Regions from separate parts of the Geobacillus uzenensis genome, predicted to be linked through region 2. Evidence: riboswitches for the same ligand, from Rfam matches in the RefSeq annotation. Region 2 holds a riboswitch; the other holds the start of a gene.
The links. Region 2 has a riboswitch for thiamine pyrophosphate ahead of tenA (thiaminase II). Riboswitches for the same ligand answer to the same signal wherever they lie in the genome.
Positions count from the first base shown of each region.

Region 1: linked by a shared signal. The riboswitch ahead of thiC (phosphomethylpyrimidine synthase ThiC) and the one ahead of tenA (thiaminase II) in region 2 are both predicted to bind thiamine pyrophosphate.

Region 1 covers NZ_NEWL01000009.1:80,414-84,839, reverse strand. The annotation lists gene B9L21_RS13890 (M14 family zinc carboxypeptidase) at 1-634, opposite strand, end outside; gene B9L21_RS13885 (methyl-accepting chemotaxis protein) at 843-2,096, shown strand; TPP riboswitch at 2,201-2,314, shown strand; gene thiC (phosphomethylpyrimidine synthase ThiC) at 2,469-4,160, shown strand.
Region 2 covers NZ_NEWL01000008.1:68,582-73,007, reverse strand. The annotation lists gene B9L21_RS13005 (MFS transporter) at 1-878, shown strand, start outside; gene B9L21_RS13000 (class I SAM-dependent rRNA methyltransferase) at 902-2,086, opposite strand; TPP riboswitch at 2,234-2,341, shown strand; gene tenA (thiaminase II) at 2,450-3,133, shown strand; gene B9L21_RS12990 (ECF transporter S component) at 3,167-3,757, shown strand; gene B9L21_RS12985 (ABC transporter ATP-binding protein) at 3,773-4,426, shown strand, end outside.

The DNA of each region.
Region 1 (4,426 bases), on a different contig from region 2:
CGGTTTCCCGTGTTTCCGGTTGCGACTGGGTGATAAAATCGCGGTTCAAGTCGATTCCCACGCCGTTAAACCGCGTCGCCTGCACGCGTCCATCCGGGTTTTGCACGACGTTAAAAATGAGGACGGTGTTCGCTAAAATTTGTTTCGTCACGTGATCGTTTTGTGTGGCGAACCGTTCAATCAGTTGAAGAATGGCGTCCGTGCCGACAAATTCAGTTCCATGGATTGAACCGTTGATCATAATCGGCACTTTGAAGTCTTCGTTGTTCGCCACCCATTCTTGCGCTTTGCCCGGATTTTTGAACATTTGCTTCCGGAGCGCCTGAATTTTGCCGAATTTGCCGCGCGTCGACGGGTCGGCAATCGTGACGACATAAAGCGGATAACCGTTCACTGATGTTCCTCTCACTTCCACCTTGACGCGGTTCGACCGCTTTTCAATTTCGTTCAGTTTGGCGCCGATTTGCGAAAACTTGACAAAGTCATAGTTTTCTTGGTTAAACAAGCTTCCGTTTTGTTCTTCAAACGCATTGACGTTCGTCCATTTGACCGGTCCGGCTTGCGCAGCTGTCCAAGGGGAAAAGGCCAGCAAACCAACGGCAAGCGCGCCGCCGATCATTTTCTTTTTATCCATGAATGATCCTCCATTCTATTGATCTAGCAAATGAATATTTATAAGACAATCGTTATTTTAATGCAATTCCTTTTTGCTGGCAATAGAAATTTTATTTCAGGCTATCGGAGAGGGCACTAAAGAAGGAAAATACATGTGTGCTGGCGAATATGTCCATGCGATAGGAATAGTAAAAAGTTTTTTGACGATAGAAAAGGGGGAAAACAGTTTGTCGTTCATGAGTTATATCATTCGCACGATGTTCGTCGTCATCCCGGGAACGGCGGCGATCGGCCTTGCGATATGCCTGGCCAACAGCATTCGCGGGGCGGCGTTTTGGTGGACATTGGCCGCTACATTGCTATTTGGCGCGATTGTCGGTTTCATTTCAGCAACGCTCAATTACCGACGGTTTGTTGCTCCGATTGCCGTCATTAACAAATATTTAGACAAGATGACAGGCGGGGACTTAACGGTGCGCGTGCCGCTGGACAGCGTGCAGCAGCTGCGGCCGATTGCCGCATCATTGAACGATATGGCGGACGCTTGGCAAAAGGTGATCGGCCGCATTCAACACCATGCTGACGAAGTGTCGCAGTTTTCCGGCCAGCTAGCCACCGTCGCCGAGCAGACGACGGGAGCGACAGAACAAATTGCGGCAACGATGGAAAGGCTCGCTGCCCATGCGGAAGAGCAGGCGGATGCGGCCCGTGGCACAGCGGCATCGGTCAATGACATTTCCCAAACGCTCGTTGACGTTGCCCGTCATACGAAAGAAGTGGCTCACAGCGCCCAAGAAACGGCGGTGAAAGCGGAAGCCGGCAAGCAGTCCGTGACGCAAATGGCTGAGCAAATGCAATTCATTTACGACCACGTTCAAGCGCTCGGCCAAGTTGTCAAAGGGCTCGGGGAGCGCTCGAATGAGATCGGGCAAATTACGGAAGCGATCACGGGCATTGCGTCACAGACGAATTTGCTGGCGCTCAATGCGGCGATTGAAGCGGCGCGCGCCGGCGAGCAAGGGAAAGGGTTTGCTGTTGTCGCGGACGAGGTGCGGAAATTGGCGGAACAGTCCGCACGTTCAGCGCAGCAAATTTCCGATCTCATTGGCTACATTCAAGAAGAGACGAAGTTGGCGATTTCCTCCACAGAGCGGGTCGTTGCTGAGGTGACGCAAGGGTTGGACGTCGTCGCTGTCGCCGGTCAGTCGTTTGCTGATATTCGCGAGGCGGTCGGTCAAGTAAGCGAACAAATTCGACAAGTATCGTCCGCGATTGAACAAATGACGGGCCATGCCCGCCAGGTGGATGAGGCGCTCCGACAGATGACCCAAATCGTTGAACAGTCAGCTGCTAGCGCTGCCAATGTATCGGCGGCAACCCAAGAACAAATGGCCTCGGTCGAAGAAATCGCCTCTTCGTCGACATCGCTCGGCCAGATGGCGGACGAGATGCGGGTGATGCTAAAGCAATTTTCAGTATGAGTAGAGAAAAAGTGTGTTTGTAAAGCTGTGGCATGGAACAAAATGGTTTGCGCATTGGCCTATTGTGCAGTAAAATAAAAAAAGTCAGTCATCATGGTTATACGCTCATCTGCTAGGGGAGTCCGGGAGCCGGGCTGAGAAAAGAACGCGATGAAGTTCTTTGACCCTTTGAACCTGATCTGGGTCATGCCAGCGTAGGGAAGCAGGCAGCGGGAACAGATGGACGCTTGGGTTGTTCATTTGGTCTTTTTGCCTTGATCGGGTTCCGTTCGTTTTGCGGAACCCGTTTTTGCGTAAATATCCCCCGTTTTTGCCTCTCTTTTGCTGGTGCGGCTGCAGGTCTCAACCACCATTTCAAAGGAGGAAAGCCGCATGGAGAACATCCGCTCGTTTATGTCGTTTCCAGCCAGCCGAAAGGTGTACATCGAAGGATCGCGTCCGGACGTGCGCGTGCCGATGAGGGAAATCGCGTTGTCGCCGACGAAAACGCCGCAAGGAGAGGTGGAAAACAAGCCGGTGCGCGTTTATGATACAACCGGTCCGTACACGGATCCTAATTTTGAACCGAATGTAGAAAAAGGATTGCCGCTTCTACGCCGCAACTGGATTGTTGAGCGCGGCGATGTCGAAGAAACGGAGCCGCAGGCAACCAGCAGCCGTGCGTTGTCGCTTCCGTTTGCGCGCCGTCCGCTGCGGGCGAAGCCGGGAAAAGTGGTAACGCAAATGCATTACGCCAAAAAGGGAATCATTACACCGGAAATGGAATTTGTCGCGATTCGCGAGCAAATTGATGCGGAAATCGTTCGCCAGGAGGTTGCTGCCGGCCGAGCGATCATTCCTGTGAATATTAATCATCCAGAAAGCGAACCGATGATTATTGGCCGCCGTTTTCATGTGAAAATTAACGCCAATATCGGCAACTCGGCCGTTTCTTCCTCGATTGAGAATGAGGTGGAAAAACTGCTCTGGGCGGTGCGCTGGGGCGCCGATACAGTGATGGATTTGTCGACCGGCAAACACATTCACGAAACGCGTGAATATATTCTCCGCAATTCGCCGGTTCCCATCGGAACAGTGCCGATTTACCAAGCGCTTGAGAAAGTGGGCGGCGTGCCGGAGAAGTTGACATGGGACGTGTATCGCGAGACGTTGATTGAGCAGGCTGAACAAGGGGTCGACTACATGACGATCCATGCCGGCGTGCGGCTGCATTACATTCCGCTCACCGTCAACCGGACGACTGGCATCGTCTCGCGCGGCGGCTCGATCATCGCCCAATGGTGTTTGGCTCACCATCAAGAAAACTTCTTGTATACGCATTTTGAAGAAATATGCGAGATTTTAAAACAATACGATGTTGCCATTTCGCTCGGTGACGGCCTGCGTCCGGGTTCCATTGCCGATGCAAACGACGAAGCGCAGTTTGCCGAACTTGAGACGCTCGGCGAGCTGACGAACATCGCCTGGGAGCATGACGTGCAAGTGATGATCGAAGGGCCGGGGCATATTCCGATGCAGAAAATCCGCGAAAACGTCGAGCGGGAACAAGAGCTTTGCCATGGAGCGCCGTTTTACACGTTAGGGCCGCTTGTCACCGACATCGCGCCGGGATACGACCACATTACATCAGCGATTGGCGCCGCGATCATCGGCGCCTACGGGACGGCCATGCTTTGCTATGTGACGCCGAAAGAACATTTAGGGTTGCCCAATAAAGAGGACGTGCGCGCCGGAGTCGTTACGTATAAAATTGCCGCCCACGCCGCTGACTTGGCGAAAGGGCATCCGGCTGCCCAGCAGCGCGACGATGCGCTCTCAAAAGCGCGCTTTGAGTTTCGCTGGAACGATCAGTTCCACTTATCGCTCGATCCGGAGCGGGCCCGGGAATACCATGATGAAACATTGCCGGCTGAGGCGGCGAAAACCGCCCACTTTTGTTCGATGTGCGGACCGAAATTTTGTTCAATGAACATCTCGCACGAGCTGCAACGGAAAATCAAAGAAGAAGGAATGAAAGAAAAGGCGGACGAATTTGTGCGCGGCGGTTCGTCGCTCTATCGGTAAGAAGAGGCTGTATATGTGTGCCGGGCGTGACTAGACGCCCGGTTTTTCTTTCGGATATTATGCCTGTACAGCGTTAGCGTGAAAAGAAAGGCAGGAAAAGCGCGTCGAAAGAGGAATCATTCACCGCGATCGATATTCTAATTGTTTCAAACGAATAATAAAATGATTTACGAGAGGAGAAGAGCTAGATGAGACAAATGGTATGCGCCCACAAAGCAACGGTTCCATCGTTCAGAGAGGCCACTCGCTAAGCACGTATTCGAACG
Region 2 (4,426 bases):
TCTTTTTGATGCGGGTCGTCCAAGGGATCGGCTGGGGGTTTTCGACAACGGCATCCGGCACGGTGGCGACAGACATCATCCCGGCGAACCGCCGCGGGGAAGGGATGGGGTATTACGGGCTGTCAGGGAACATCGCCCTTGCCTTTGGACCGTCGCTCGGACTCGTGTTGGCAGCCGCCATTCCGTACAGCCACTTATTTATGATTTGTGCGGCGCTCGGTGTGGCCTCCTTGTTGTTTGCCGCTGTGATTACATATAAAAAAGCGGAGGCGGGACATGGCCAGAGGGTGAACAAATGGGATCTTTACGAAAAGACGGCTTTGATTCCATCGGTGTTGCTCTTCTTTTTAACGGTGACGTTTGGCGGCATCGCCTCGTTTTTGCCCTTATATACAGCGCAAAAACAGATCGGAGGCTTGCAGCTTTACTTTTTGCTTTACGCGCTCGCTTTAATGGTCACGCGGGCGTTCGCTGGTCAGCTGTATGACCGGAAAGGTCATCGGGCTGTCTTTCTTCCCGGCGCTGGGCTCATTTTGCTGGCGATGCTTATGCTCGCCTGGCTGCCGGGGGAATGGGCGTTATTGGCTGCGGCAGTGCTGTACGGTTTTGGGTTTGGCATGGTGCAGCCAGGGCTGCAGGCATGGTCGGTGGAGCGGGCGCCTGTTCACCGGAAAGGGATGGCGAACGCGACGTTTTTCTCGTTTTTTGATTTAGGCGTCGGCATCGGAGCCATCGTCTTTGGGCAAATCAGCCATTGGTTCGGCTACCCGAGCATTTATCTAGCTGCCGCCGGTTCGGTGTTTGTTTCAATGCTCGTTTATTTGAGCGTGTTGCGCAAAGAACAGCCGCTTCGCCCGAGACAAGAAAGAAACGCTTAAGGCTTGCCCTTAAGCGTTTTTCTTTAACGCCGCGAATGCACTTCATAAATGGCGAATTTTAAATAGTCGCCTTCATCGGCAGCGAGCAACTTCGGATGGTCATAGCCGGCGCCGTTCCAGTACACTTGGCGAAGCACTTTTTTGGCGTCAAACGCTGCATCGGCGACCATCTCTTCGAACATGTGCGGACGGACATGGTACGAGCAGCTCGAAGTGACAAAAAAGCCGCCGTCCTTGACGAGCTTTAATCCGTTTAAGTTAATGTCTTTATAGCCGCGCAGCGCTTTCGGGACCGCATGGGCTGACTTGGCAAACGCCGGCGGGTCGATGATGACGACATCCCACTGCTTGCCGGCGCGCACCGATTCGCGCAAATAGTCAAAGGCGTTGGCGACGACAAAGTCGACGTTTGAAAAGCCGTTTAAGGCTGCGTTTCGTTTCGCCGTTTCAATCGCATGCTCGGAAATGTCGACGGCGGTGACGTGCTTTGCCCCATACAGACAAGCGTTTAACGTAAATGAACCGGTATGGGTGAAGCAGTCAAGCACCGTTGTTTCCGGACCGATGAGCGGGCGGAGGGCGGCGCGGTTTTGCCGTTGGTCGAAGAAAAAGCCGGTTTTTTGACCGCCTTCAATATCGACCATATATTTGACGCCGTTTTCCTCGATTTCGATTTCCGTTTCCGCTTCTCCGTACCAAAAGCCTTTTTCTTGTTCGAGCCCCTCAAGCTCCCGAACGTACACATCGTTGCGCAAGTAAATGGCTCTTGGCGCGAACACGTCAAGCAAACCGCGCAAAATCCAGTCTTTGCGCTTTTCCATCCCCAGCGCCAAAATTTGCACAGCGAGAACGTCCTCGTATTTATCGACGATAAGCCCCGGCAGAAAATCGGCCTCTCCATAGATGGCGCGGCAAGAGCGGACGCCGGGGATCATCCGTTCGCGGTATGCCCATGCCTGGCGGATGCGCTCGATAAAAAACCGCTCATCCAATTCGTCATCGGGGTTTTGCGTCAGCACGCGCACGATGATTTGCGAGGCCGGGTTGATGTACCCTTTCGCCAGCCAATAGCCTTGATGGTTATAGACGTCAACGAAGTCGCCCGGCGTGATGTCGCCCTCGATGCGGTCGACTTCGCTTTGGAAAATCCACGGATGACCTTGTTCAAGCCGTTTTTTTCGCTGCCGTTTTAAAATGACTTTTGCCATGTAGTTCCACTCCCATTCGATAGTGAGTCGTTGCGTTTTAATCATAGCGAATCGCGGTGGGCGACGCAACGCAGGACGGAAAAAAAGGTTGACAACCGCCGTTGCCGTGATATGATAAATGTAAACAGAACAATGGCATCATGACGGAACATCCACTAGGGGGGCCTTTAGAAAGGCTGAGATCAAAGTGTGCCTTTGAGACCCTTAGCACCTGATCTGGGTAATACCAGCGTAGGGAAGTGGAGAGGAGCTATGCATAGGCGACGATGGCTTTGCCTTGCGACATTGTAGGCTCACGCCGCTTTCTTTACGCTAGTCGGTAAAGGAAGCGGCGTTTTTATTTTGCAAAAAGGGGGAGGAAGAATGTCTTTTGCCAAGCGAGTGCGCGAAGCCGCCGACCCGATCTGGCAGGCGAGTTTTCGCCATTCGTTCGTTCAAGAGCTCGGCCAAGGAACGCTCGAGCGCGAAAAATTTCGCTATTATGTGATGCAAGATGCGTATTACTTGCGCCATTTCGCCCGCGTGCAGGCGATCGGGGCGGCAAAGGCGCCGGATTTGGCCTCGACCGCTCGGCTGGCGCATCATGCGCAAAGCACATGCGAGGCGGAGTTGTCGCTGCATGAAACGTTCGCCGAGCTGCTCAACATTACTGAAGAGGAGCGGGCAGCATTTGTTCCCGCACCGACGGCGTACGCCTATACTTCTCATATGTACCGTGCTGCGTATGAAGGGCACTTAGGGGACGTCATCGCTGCCATTTTGCCTTGCTATTGGCTGTACTATGAAATTGGCGAACGATTGAAAACGTGCCAACCGAATGACCCGATTTACGAAAAATGGATCGGTGCATACAGTTCTGATTGGTTCCGTTCGCTTGTTGAAGAGCAGATCGCCCGGCTTGATGTCATCGCTGCCGCTGTCACAGAAGAGGATCGGCGCCGGATGGAACAGCATTTTTTGATCAGCAGCGAATATGAGTATGAGTTTTGGGACATGGCGTACCGGCTCGAACGATGGCGGTCCGTCAGGCCGGCGGTGAACGAGTGACGTACGGTTCAATCATGGAAGGAGAGGCATGCGATGGAGAAGACAACCAAAGGATTGAAGTTGGCTGACATTTTGACGACGATTGTAATTGCGGTCGTGTTTGGCGTCATTTACAAAGTATGGGGGCCATTATATGAAGTGGTGAAAGTGTTCGGGTTTCATGCGGATCAATTGATTTACGGCATGTGGTTTATTGCTTCTTCGCTCGCCTATTTGCTCATCCGCAAGCCGGGGGTGGCGTTGCTTGCCGAAATGGCGGCTTCGTCCGGCGAGCTGATCATGGGGTCGCAATGGGGGCTTGAAGTGCTCATTTATGGATTCATTCAAGGGCTGTTTGCCGAGCTCGTGTTTGCGGCGTTCCGCTATCGGCGGTTTGACGTGCTCGTCGTATCGCTAAGCGCGGTCGGCGCGACGGTCGGTTCGCTCATCATGGACTTTTACAAAGGGTACATTGAGGCGTTGGCCCCTTGGAACATGGCGCTTTTTTTGCTGGCGCGCTTTGCCGGCGCCATCCTCATTGCCGGCGTGTTCGCTGTCTCGTTGGCCAAGGCGCTTGAGAAAACCGGGGTGACGCAAATGTGGCGTCCGGCTTCAAAGGAAGATTATGATGCGCTTAACCGGTGAGGCGGCGGGGAAATGATGGGACATGTGATTGCGATCGATCAACTGCGCCTCAAATTTCCCGGACATCATGAGCTGTTGTTTCGCGACTTCTCGCTGTCGATTGCCGCCGGGGAGAAAGTGCTCCTTCTCGGCCCGTCGGGATGCGGCAAATCGACGTTGCTGCAAGTGATGGCCGGCATCATTCCGAATTCGATCGATGTGCCGATGAAGGCGGAGCATCTCGAGCTGCCTAAACGGTGGGGCTACGTGTTTCAAGACCCGGATGCGCAATTTTGCATGCCGTACGCCGATGAGGAAATCGCGTTTGCTCTTGAAAATAGAGGTGTGCCGCGCGAGGAGATGCCTGCCCGCATCCGCGCGCTGTTGGATCAAGTCGGCTTGGCAATCGCGCCGCATACGGATATCCATACTCTCTCCGGCGGGATGAAACAGCGGCTGGCGCTCGCATCTGTACTCGCACTTGAGCCGGACGTCCTGTTTTTGGATGAGCCGACGGCGCTGCTTGATGAGGAAGGGACGAAGGCGGTGTGGCAAACGGTCAAGAAGGTGGGCCGCGATAAAACGGTCGTCATCGTCGAACATAAAATCGATCATGTCCTTGACTTTGTCGACCGGATTATCCTGCTCGGCCGCGATGGGCAAGTGATGGCTGACGGAAAGGCGGGGGGG